Regions from separate parts of the Dermacoccus sp. SAI-028 genome, predicted to be linked through region 1. Evidence: riboswitches for the same ligand, from Rfam matches in the RefSeq annotation. Region 1 holds a riboswitch; each other region holds the start of a gene.
What was found. Region 1 has a riboswitch for thiamine pyrophosphate ahead of thiC (phosphomethylpyrimidine synthase ThiC). Riboswitches for the same ligand answer to the same signal wherever they lie in the genome.
Positions count from the first base shown of each region.

Region 2: linked by a shared signal. The riboswitch ahead of EDC82_RS02460 (thiamine ABC transporter substrate binding subunit) and the one ahead of thiC (phosphomethylpyrimidine synthase ThiC) in region 1 are both predicted to bind thiamine pyrophosphate.
Region 3: linked by a shared signal. The riboswitch ahead of EDC82_RS06165 (MFS transporter) and the one ahead of thiC (phosphomethylpyrimidine synthase ThiC) in region 1 are both predicted to bind thiamine pyrophosphate.

Region 1 is NZ_SMFS01000001.1:1,542,865-1,546,105, reverse strand. Features, by position in the region: gene thiC (phosphomethylpyrimidine synthase ThiC) at 24-1,889, opposite strand; TPP riboswitch at 1,979-2,093, opposite strand; gene EDC82_RS07095 (CE1759 family FMN reductase) at 2,187-2,897, opposite strand; gene EDC82_RS07090 (CE1758 family FMN-dependent luciferase-like monooxygenase) at 3,001-3,241, opposite strand, start outside.
Region 2 is NZ_SMFS01000001.1:523,026-526,266, forward strand. Features, by position in the region: gene EDC82_RS02445 (circularly permuted type 2 ATP-grasp protein) at 1-395, opposite strand, end outside; gene EDC82_RS02450 (DUF72 domain-containing protein) at 406-702, opposite strand; gene EDC82_RS02455 (DUF4235 domain-containing protein) at 991-1,326, opposite strand; TPP riboswitch at 1,597-1,705, shown strand; gene EDC82_RS02460 (thiamine ABC transporter substrate binding subunit) at 1,761-2,855, shown strand; gene EDC82_RS02465 (iron ABC transporter permease) at 2,866-3,241, shown strand, end outside.
Region 3 is NZ_SMFS01000001.1:1,345,497-1,348,737, reverse strand. Features, by position in the region: gene dxs (1-deoxy-D-xylulose-5-phosphate synthase) at 1-979, opposite strand, end outside; gene EDC82_RS06170 (hypothetical protein) at 1,152-1,529, opposite strand; TPP riboswitch at 1,641-1,746, shown strand; gene EDC82_RS06165 (MFS transporter) at 1,740-3,068, shown strand; gene EDC82_RS06160 (hypothetical protein) at 3,152-3,241, shown strand, end outside.

The DNA of each region.
Region 1 (3,241 bases):
CACCCCTCACCGTTGCGAACCCGTCAGTCCTGGGGCGTGGGGGTTGCCAGGGCGTGGGCGGTGTCGGGGTCGACGTAGACGCTGCGCCCGAGCTCGACGAACGTCTTCGACATCTGCTGCATGCCCTCGCGCGCCTCGCTCTCGCTGACGACGCGCTGCTGGGCGCCGGCGTCGCCGAAGCGGTCGCGCACGTCCTGGCTGATGCGCATCGAGCAGAACTTCGGCCCGCACATCGAGCAGAAGTGTGCTGTCTTCGCCGCCTCGGCGGGCAGCGATTCGTCGTGGAACTCGCGCGCGGTGTCGGGGTCGAGCGACAGGTTGAACTGGTCGTTCCAACGGAACTCGAAGCGCGCCTTGCTCAACGCGTCGTCCCACGCTCGCGCGCCGGGGTGGCGCTTCGCGACGTCCGCGGCGTGCGCCGCGAGCTTGTACGTGATGACGCCGGTCTTGACGTCATCACGGTTCGGCAGGCCGAGGTGCTCCTTCGGCGTGACGTAGCACAGCATCGCGGTGCCACCCATCGCGATCGTCGTCGCGCCGATGGCGGAAGTGATGTGGTCGTAGCCGGGTGCGACGTCGGTGACGAGCGGGCCGAGCGTGTAGAACGGCGCGCCGTCACACCACTCCTGCTGCAGGCGCACGTTCTCCTCGACGAGGTCGAGCGGCACGTGCCCGGGGCCCTCGACCATGACCTGGACGTCGAACTGCCATGCCCGCTTCGTCAGCTCGGCGAGGGTGCGCAGCTCGGAAAGCTGCGCCTCGTCGTTGGCGTCGGCGGTACAGCCAGGGCGCAGGCCGTCACCGAGGGAGAAGGCGACGTCGTAGCGGGCGAAGATCTCGCACAGCTCGTCGAAGTGGGTGTAGAGGAAGTTCTCCTCGTGGTGCGCGAGACACCAGCCGGCCATGATCGAGCCGCCGCGGCTGACGATGCCCGTGATGCGCTCGGCCGTCATCGGCACGTAGCGCAGCAGCACGCCGGCGTGGATCGTCATGTAGTCGACGCCCTGCTCGCACTGCTCGATGACGGTGTCGCGGAAGATCTCCCACGTCAGCTTGTCGGCCTCACCGTTGACCTTCTCGAGGGCCTGGTAGATCGGCACGGTGCCGATCGGGACGGGGGAGTTGCGGAGGATCCACTCGCGCGTTGTGTGGATGTCGTCACCGGTCGACAGGTCCATGACGGTGTCGGCGCCCCACGTCGTCGCCCACGTCAGCTTGTCGACCTCCTCGGCGATCGACGACGTCACGGCCGAGTTTCCGATGTTCGCGTTGACCTTGACGAGGAAGCGACGCCCGATGATCATCGGCTCGCTCTCCGGGTGGTTGACGTTGGCGGGGATGATCGCGCGTCCGGCGGCGACCTCGTCGCGCACGAGTTCGAGGGCGCAGTTCTCGCGGGCGGCGACGAATCGCATCTCGGGGGTGATCAATCCCTTACGGGCGTAGTGCATCTGGGTGACGACGGCGCCGTCCTTCGAGCGCAGCGGTGCGCGACGTTCGCCGCGCCACTCGTGGCTCGCCTCACCGCGTCGGACGGCCGAGCGGCCGTCGTCGAGCAGGGTGCGCTCTCGGCCGGCGTACGTCTCGACGTCGTCGCGCTCGGCGATCCACTCGGCGCGCAACGGCGGCAGCCCGACCTCGGGGTCACTGCCCGGGCCGGAGGTGTCGTACAGCTCGACGGGAGCGTTGGCCGCGCCGGTGCCGGGGGAGTTGTCGAGGATGACCTCGGTGTAGGGCACGCGCAGGCCGTCCGCGTCTCGGTACTGCTTGCGGCGAGCGTCCGATCCGTCAGCGGGGGTGGTTGCGCGCCTCTGAACCGCGGCCGACGCCGGCGACGTGGCTGCTCGGTCGGTGGTGGCCGCGAGGTCGCGGGCGTTGAACGTCGTCATGATGGTGCCTCCTTCGGATCGGACGAAGGCACGGCAAGACCCCACGCAGCAGGCGTCGACGAACGTCGGCACCGAACGGAGGATGAGCGACCATGAGGTCTCCTTGGCTGCCTGCGCCGGCATGATCCGGGTCAGGTCGGGTAGCGGTCGGAGCAGTATCAGCTCCCTCTCAGCCCTGTTCTCAGGACTCCCACGAAGGACGCTTCCGACTATGGCACATCCCGGCAGACGAACGTGACGAAGGGGTCCGTCAGGTTCGTGACGAACCTGACGGACCCCTCCGGTCACGAGTCGTGCTCAGCGGCGCAACATCTCTTCCATCGTCGGCACCGCGACGAACGGATCGCGCGCCCGATTGCGCGTCTCGGCAAGCGTACGAACCGATTTCGACGATGTTCTCGGCGCTTCCCCATCCTTGGACACGCGCGCGCCAGAACCGCCGTTCACCACCACGTCTGCTCCGCCGAGCACGCGCTCTAGCTGCTGCGTCAACTCACCGGCGGCCTCGCTCGCCCGCGCTTCCAGGCCTCGCCCGGCCCAGTCGTCGGGCGCGGCGTAGACCGCCGTCGGCATGACGAGCGCCTTCATGTACGCGAACAGCGGTCGCAAGGCGGTGTCCGTCACCAGTGAGTGTCGGGCGGAACCGCCCGTCGCGCCGACGATGACGGGCACGCCGCTCAGCACGCCGCCCGCAGTCGCATCCCAGAACGACTTGAACAAGCCCGTGAAGCTCGCCTTGTACGTCGGCGTCACCGCGACCACGGCGTCGGCCGCGCCCAGCACCTCGTAGGCGTCCGCGAGCGCCGGGGGAGCGAACCCCGTCAACGACGCCGTCGTGATGTCGTGCGCCAGCGCCCGCAGGTCGATCCGCTCGACGACGACCTCGCTGCCCTGCTCCCGCGCACTCTCGACAACCGCGTCGCTCAGCAGCTGGGCGAGACGATGCGTCGACGATTCCTCACTCAACCCGCCGCTGATCACGGCGAGGCGTGCCGTCCAGTTCATCATCGTGTTCTCCTTCGTCTCGTTGCTCTGAGTTTGGGCGTAACGCCGCCGCCGGCGTCGCCCGCCCGGCCCGGTCAGCCGAGTTGTCGACGAACCGGGCTGATGCTCAACGGTCTTCGGCGCGCGTTCCCGTCACGTCGTCGGTCTTCGGAGCACGCGGCACACCTGTCTCGACGCCGCCCATCTGACCGGCGTCAGCCGAGGGCGTGTCGGTCGCCTGGGCAGCGCGCGCAGCCAGCAGGCTGGCATGCGTCGGGGCATCAGGCACGCCGGCGGCGCGTCGGATGTCCATCTCGGCGCGCAGCTGCGGCACGACCTTCGTGCCGAGCAGCTCGATCTGGTGCATG
Region 2 (3,241 bases), 1.0 Mb from region 1:
GGGCCGTAGACGTCGCGCAGGAAGAGTTCGAGCGCACGGACGCGCTGCTCGGCGCCGGCGCTGAGCTCGGCCCAGCGCTCGGCCGAGATGATGCGCGGCACGATGTCGATCGGGTACGGGCGGTTGCCGTCCTCGGAGTTGATCGTCACGCCGAGCTCGGTCAGGCCCTTGCCGGCCGCTTCGAGGCGGCGCGACACCTCGTCGGGCCCGAGCGTCTCGATGCGCTCGATGACGGCCGCGTAGTCGGGGCGCAGCTCCGCATCGTCGGTGACGGATTCGTCGTGCACGCCCGGGGTCTCGGGTTCGTGCTCGCGGTATTCGCTGAACGCCTCGGGGACGATCTCGCCCTCTGCGCCCTCGTCGTTCGTCGGGTTCGTGCCCTGTGCCGTGGTCATGGGGACGACGTTACGGCAGACGGCTCACGTGCGCTCGCGCACGAAGCGGGACGTGCGTGAGGCCCTTGGGGGCCTTGACGGTAATGCGGAACCCGTCGGGTAGGCGGCGGCGCCAATCCTCGAAGGTCGTGAGTGACGGCCAGCGGTAGTAGCTGGCGTTGAGTGCGACAGTGTCGAAGAGGTTCGCCGCGTAGTACTCGAGGCGCACGCGGTCGGCGACGCCTGCGGGGTAGACGGTGCCTTTCCAGGAGGCGTACGTCCACCCTGACGTGCCGAGGCGCAGTTGCGCTCGGGTGGCCGTGCTCATGGCGTCAGCATGCCACCGGAGCGCGGCGTGATGTTCGGCCGGGACGTGAATGTGGACGAGATCCGCCGAGGTGGACGTGAATCGCGAATGTGGGCGAAATTCGCCGGTGTGGACGAAATTCGCGACGCTCAGTGATGCGTCGGCCAGAGACACGCGAGGAGGGCCAGGCAGAACCTGACCCTCCAAGCGAACAGCTCCATGCGCAACATGGACGCCCCCGAGTCTGCTGCACCGAGCGTGGGAGCCGAGCCCGCGAGGCTCCCACGCCGGAAAGCGGACGAAGGGGAATTACTTCATGACGACGACGGGCGCCTGGCTCTTGCCCTTCTGGGCTTCCTTGGCCTCTTCTTCGGCGCGCTTGACGAGGGCCTGCGGCGGGTGGCCGGCGGACTTGGTGAAGTAGTCGGCGGCGCGGCGTTCGGCGTACATCTTGGCGGCGGCGAGTGCGCCGGTGGAGATGGCGGCGTAGATCGCGGCTTCGATGATGCTGGCGTTCGGGTCCTTCGCGCTGCGCGGGCTCTTGCCGGTCGTCATCTTCCACGTCTTGGTTGCGGTGGTCGTCGCGATCTTGCTCGCGACGATGCCGGCGCCCATGCTCAGCACCTTCCACACGAGGTTGCCCATGGTGTTTCCCCTTACGTGTCGTCGGCCGTCGTGAGGCGTCGTCGAGCCTCGGGCCGTTGATGTCTTGGGTCCATCCTCGCGCGTGCATGTGTCGCTGCGCCAGTCGGCATGCTCATCAGCCCGGTCTGACGGGGGTGGGCGTCGTGGCGGCCGGCTCGTGCACGAGGGATCCGGCGTCGGCGTGAGGTGCGCACGAGCCGTCAGCGGGGATGCCGGAGTGCGAAGCGGGCCGAAGCGTGTCGTCCGTCGGTGGTCGGTGCTAATCTCACGCTCGAACGACAGGGGAGCGCAGTGTGCGCTGAGATCGTGCCGCATCCGGCACCAAACCCTCGAACCTGACCCGGTTAGCACCGGCGGAGGAAGTCGAGTTCTCACTCGTCGCGCGTACGTGCGGGCGACGACGTCCCTCACTGGCCGTGAGGAGGAACGTTCACATGATGTCTCGTGGTGGCCGCGCCGTGCTGGCGCTCGCGTGCGTGGGTGCGCTGGCGGCGTGCAGCGTCGACAACAACTCGTCGGGCTCGAAGTCGAGTTCAGCGGGCGGCTCGGGTGCGTCGGGTTCGGGCGCGTCGAAGACGGTCACGTTGGTGACGCACGAGTCGTGGGCGCCCGACAAGAACGTCATGGCCGAGTTCACGAAGCAGACGGGCTACACCGTCAAGGTCGTGAAGTCCGGTGACGCCGGTGAGCTCGCGAACAAGCTCGTGCTGAGCAAGAACAACCCGCTCGGTGACGTCGTGTTCGGCATCGACAACACGTTCGCCTCGCGTGTCACGACGAACGACGTCCTCGAGCCGTACAGCCCGAAGGGCGCGCCTGCGTCGGCGTCGAAGTACGAGCTGCCGGACGGCCAGGGCAAGGGGCAGCTGTCGCCGATCGACACCGCGTCGGTGTGCGTCAACGTCGACGACGCGTGGTTCACGAAGAACCACAAGACGAAGCCCGCGTCGTTCGACGACCTCGTCAAGCCCGAGTACAAGAACCTCATGGTCGCGCCGGGCGCGTCGTCGAGCTCGCCGGGCATGGCGTTCTTCCTCGCGACCGTCGGCCACTACGGCCAGGACGGCTGGGAGGCGTACTGGAAGAAGCTCATGGCGAACGGGCTCAAGCTGACGTCGGGCTGGAGCGACGCGTACGAGGTCGACTTCACCGGCAGCGGCAAGGGCAAGCGTCCGATCGTCGTCAGCTACGACAGCTCGCCGGCGTTCACCGTCGACAAGGCGGGCACGTCGACGACGTCGGCGCTGCTCGACACGTGCTTCCGATCGACCGAGTACGCCGGTGTGCTCAAGGGGGCGAAGAACCCCGACGGCGCGAAGGCGCTCATCGACTTCATGAACGGTGCGAGCTTCCAGAAGTCGCTGCCCGACTCGATGTACGTCTTCCCCGTCGACTCGAACGTCGAACTGCCCAAGGCGTGGGCGGCGAACGCGAAGCAGCCGACGAAGCCGATCGAGGTGTCGCCCGCCGACATCGACAAGAACCGTTCCGAATGGCTGACGAAGTGGAAGGACGTCACGTCCAAGTGACGCCCGAGCGATGAACGGCACCCGTGATGGTCTGCGTCGCGGCGCACGAGCCCGGGGCGCTCGCGCGCCGTTCGTCATGGCCGCGCTTGCCGTCGTCCCGCTCGTGTTCCTCGCGATCTTCTTCGCGTGGCCCGTCGCAGCGATGGCGGTGCGTGGGCTCGCGCCGGGTCGGCACGTCGATCTGGGCGGATTCACGGACGTCCTGACGCGCCCGCGCATCCTGCGCGTGCTGTGGTTCACCGTGTGGATGGCGGCGCTCGCGACGGCGTGCTCGGTGCTGCTCGGTGTGCCCGTCGCGCACGCCCTGTACCGGCTGCGCGTGCCGGGGGCGGGGGTGTGGCGCGCGCTCGTCGTCCTGCCGTTCGTCATGCCGACGGTCGTCGTCG
Region 3 (3,241 bases), 200 kb from region 1:
TCTCGTCGCTGAACTCGTCGGTCCAGATGCGGCCACTCACCTCGAACGGCAGGCCCGTCTCGGGGTTGAACTTGCCGATGCCGTGCCACTGGTCGGCCTCGTCGGAGAACGCGGGCTCGTAGCCGCGGCCCTTCTGCGTGATGACGTGCACGAGGGTCGGCCGGCCGTAGTCGCGAGCGCGGCGCAGCGCGGCCTCGACAGCCGCCTCGTCATGCCCGTCGATCGGGCCGAGGTACTTGATGCCGAGGCTCTCGAAGACGCCCGTGTCGGGGTAGACGATGTCCTTGAGACCACGCTTCACGCCGTGCAGCGCCTCGTACATCTTCGTCCCGACCTTCGGCGTCGCCTGCAGGCGGTTCTTGCCCCAGTCGAGCACCTGGTCGTAGGTGTGCATCGTGCGCATCGTCGCGAGGTGGTGCGCCATCCCGCCGATCGTCGGGGCATAGGAGCGCTCGTTGTCGTTGAGGACGATGACGAGCGGCAGGTCGGCGTCGGCGGAGATGTTGTTGAGTGCCTCCCACGCCATGCCGCCGGTCAGGGCGCCGTCACCGATGACGGCGACGGTGTGACGGTCGCTCTCACCCTTGAGGCGGCGCGCCTTGGCGATGCCCTCGGCCCAGCTCAGCGACGTCGAGGCGTGCGAGTTCTCGACGACGTCGTGCTCGGACTCCTCGCGGCTCGGGTAACCCGACAGGCCGCCGGATTTCTTGAGCTTGCTGAAGTCATGGCGGCCGGTGAGCAGTTTGTGGACGTAGCTCTGGTGGCCGGTGTCGAAGACGAACGTGTCCTTCGGCGAGTCGAAGACACGGTGCATCGCGATGCTCAATTCGACGACACCCAGGTTGGGGCCCAGATGCCCACCCGTCTTGGAGACGGATTCGACGAGGAACTGACGGATCTCGGCGGCGAGCGCGTCGAGCTCCTCGGCGGGGATTCGCTTGAGATCGTCCGGACCCGAGATGGTTTCCAGCAGCGTCACGTCTCACTCAGCCTTTCGAAAGTGCAGTCTCCTGAGTCTAGGTCGTCGACCGCGCAGCCGCCATGCGGGCGGGGGCGCCCTCCCGTCGCGCCACCGTCGGAGCCGGTAGCGCCGTCGGAGATCAAAGGCCGGGACTCTGCCCGCCCACGCACCCGCCCCGAACGCCGGCGCATCACAGCCGAGGGACGAACGTCTTGCCGCGCATCGCCTCGTGCACGAGACGGACGGCGCGCGCCGTGGCACGCAACCGCAGCCCCTCCGCGGACAGGTGCTCCATCACCTGCGGCACCGCGCGCGGTGGCAGCTCGTCGGCGAGGTCGACGCGGATGCGGCGATATGACTCGCGCATCGCGCCGAGTTGAGCGTCGACATGCCACGTCGCCACCCAAGCGAGCGCCACCGGGTGACGGCGCCATGCGTCGTAGGCCCGAAAATCCGAGGGGCACTGATCGAGCAGCCACTGCGTCGCCGCCTCCTGCCACCCCGGTGCACCCGGCGGCGGCACACCTCTCGGCCAGCCCGGAGGGCCGGTGTTCACCTCGTCCGACATGACCCCAGCGTACCCCATTGTTCGAACACGTGTTCTATTTGATGACCGCCCCACGAGACCGCAGACCGGCGCGAGACACGCCCCCGAAGCCAGGTGCTCTGTGGCATGCTGAGCCCGTCACACGGGAGCCCGAGGCGCGGGCTGAGAGGGCATCGCCATGCCGACCGTCCAACCTGATGCGGTTCATGCCGCCGTAGGGAGTGTTCGATCGTGGCTACCCTGACGCCTGCCCCTTCCCCTGCCCACGACGATGCGCCACGCCTGGCGCCGGCCGCCGCCACCCCAGAACGGCGCGAGGCCCGCCGCAGCGCCCTCGTCGGAAACTTCGTCGACCAGTTCGACATCTTCCTGCCCGTCATTGCGCTGGGTGGGGTGCTGTCGACGCGTTCGACGATTCCCGACGGCCTCGTCTTCGCCGCGACACTCCTGGGCCGCCCCCTCGGGGCGTTCATCCTCGGCACCCTGGCCGATCGTCGCGGACGAGCCCGCGTGTCACGCGGCGCACTGCTCGGCCTGAGCGTGTGCACCGGCCTCATGGTGACGCTCCCCCTGCACACCTCGACGTGGGCCGTGGCCGCTCTCCTGGCGTTGCGCTTCGCCGCCGGATTCTTCCTCGGCGGGCAGTACTCCGCGGCCATCCCCCGCGCCCTCGCGCTCACAGAGCCGCAACGACGCGGCCACCTGAGCGGCCTCGTCATGGCGATGTCACCCCTCGCGAACGCCACCATCGCTGCCGCCACGATGATGCTGACGGCCTCACTCGGCGGCGCGTACACCACGTGGGGGTGGCGCCTGCTGTTCGTCGTCGGCGCACTCCTGCCGTTGATCCTGGCCCTCACCGCGAGGTCAGCGCACGCCGGGCCGGCAGGTCACAGCCACTCTCCCCACGAATCCGACAATCGCGATCCCGCCGCGCACGACGCGACCGACGACGAGGAAGAGCGCGTGACGGGCCGTGTCGTGGCCGCATTGTTCACCCTCATGACGGGGCTGTGGTTGTTCACGATGATGGGGGTCTCGGTGCTGACGAGTTCGCTGCGCCCGCACTTCTCCCCCCATGACGTCGGGCTCGTCATGCTCGTCGCGACGGCCGTCAGTGCGCCGACGATGGCCGCGGCGGGTGCCGTCTCGACGCGTGTGGGCCGTTCACGCTTCTTCATGGCGTTCGGAGCACTGGCCTGCATCGCCGCCCCCGCCGCCTATCTCGTGGCAATGCATGCCGCGTCATCGGGCAGCATCGTCGCCACGACGATCGCCGTCGCGGCCGTCCAGATCGTCACCGTCTCCGCCTACGGCCCGGTCGGCGCCTACCTCGCCGAACACTTCCCCGAGTCGCGACGTTCGCGTGGTTACGGCAGCGTCTATTCGGCGTCGATCGTGCTGCCCGGCCTGTACCCGTTCTGGCTGCCCACCGTGACACAGTGGCTCGGCCGTTCGGCCGCCGTCCCGCTCGTGTTTTGCGTCGCGGGCCTCCTCGTCACTCTTGCCCCCGCGTGGATACGCGGAAGTAACGTTGGTGGTTACGAAAAAGTAAGTTGAGTGGGTGAAATCAGCTCGAACCGGTGGCGACGCCGTGATGATCTTGTTAACGTCGTGACTCGGTTCACATCGACTATCGAAGGATGAGCATGTTCACCACACGCCGTACCGCCAAGATCGCCCTCGTCGCCACCGCCGTGGCCGGCACCGTCACGATGGCTGCGCCCGGCGCC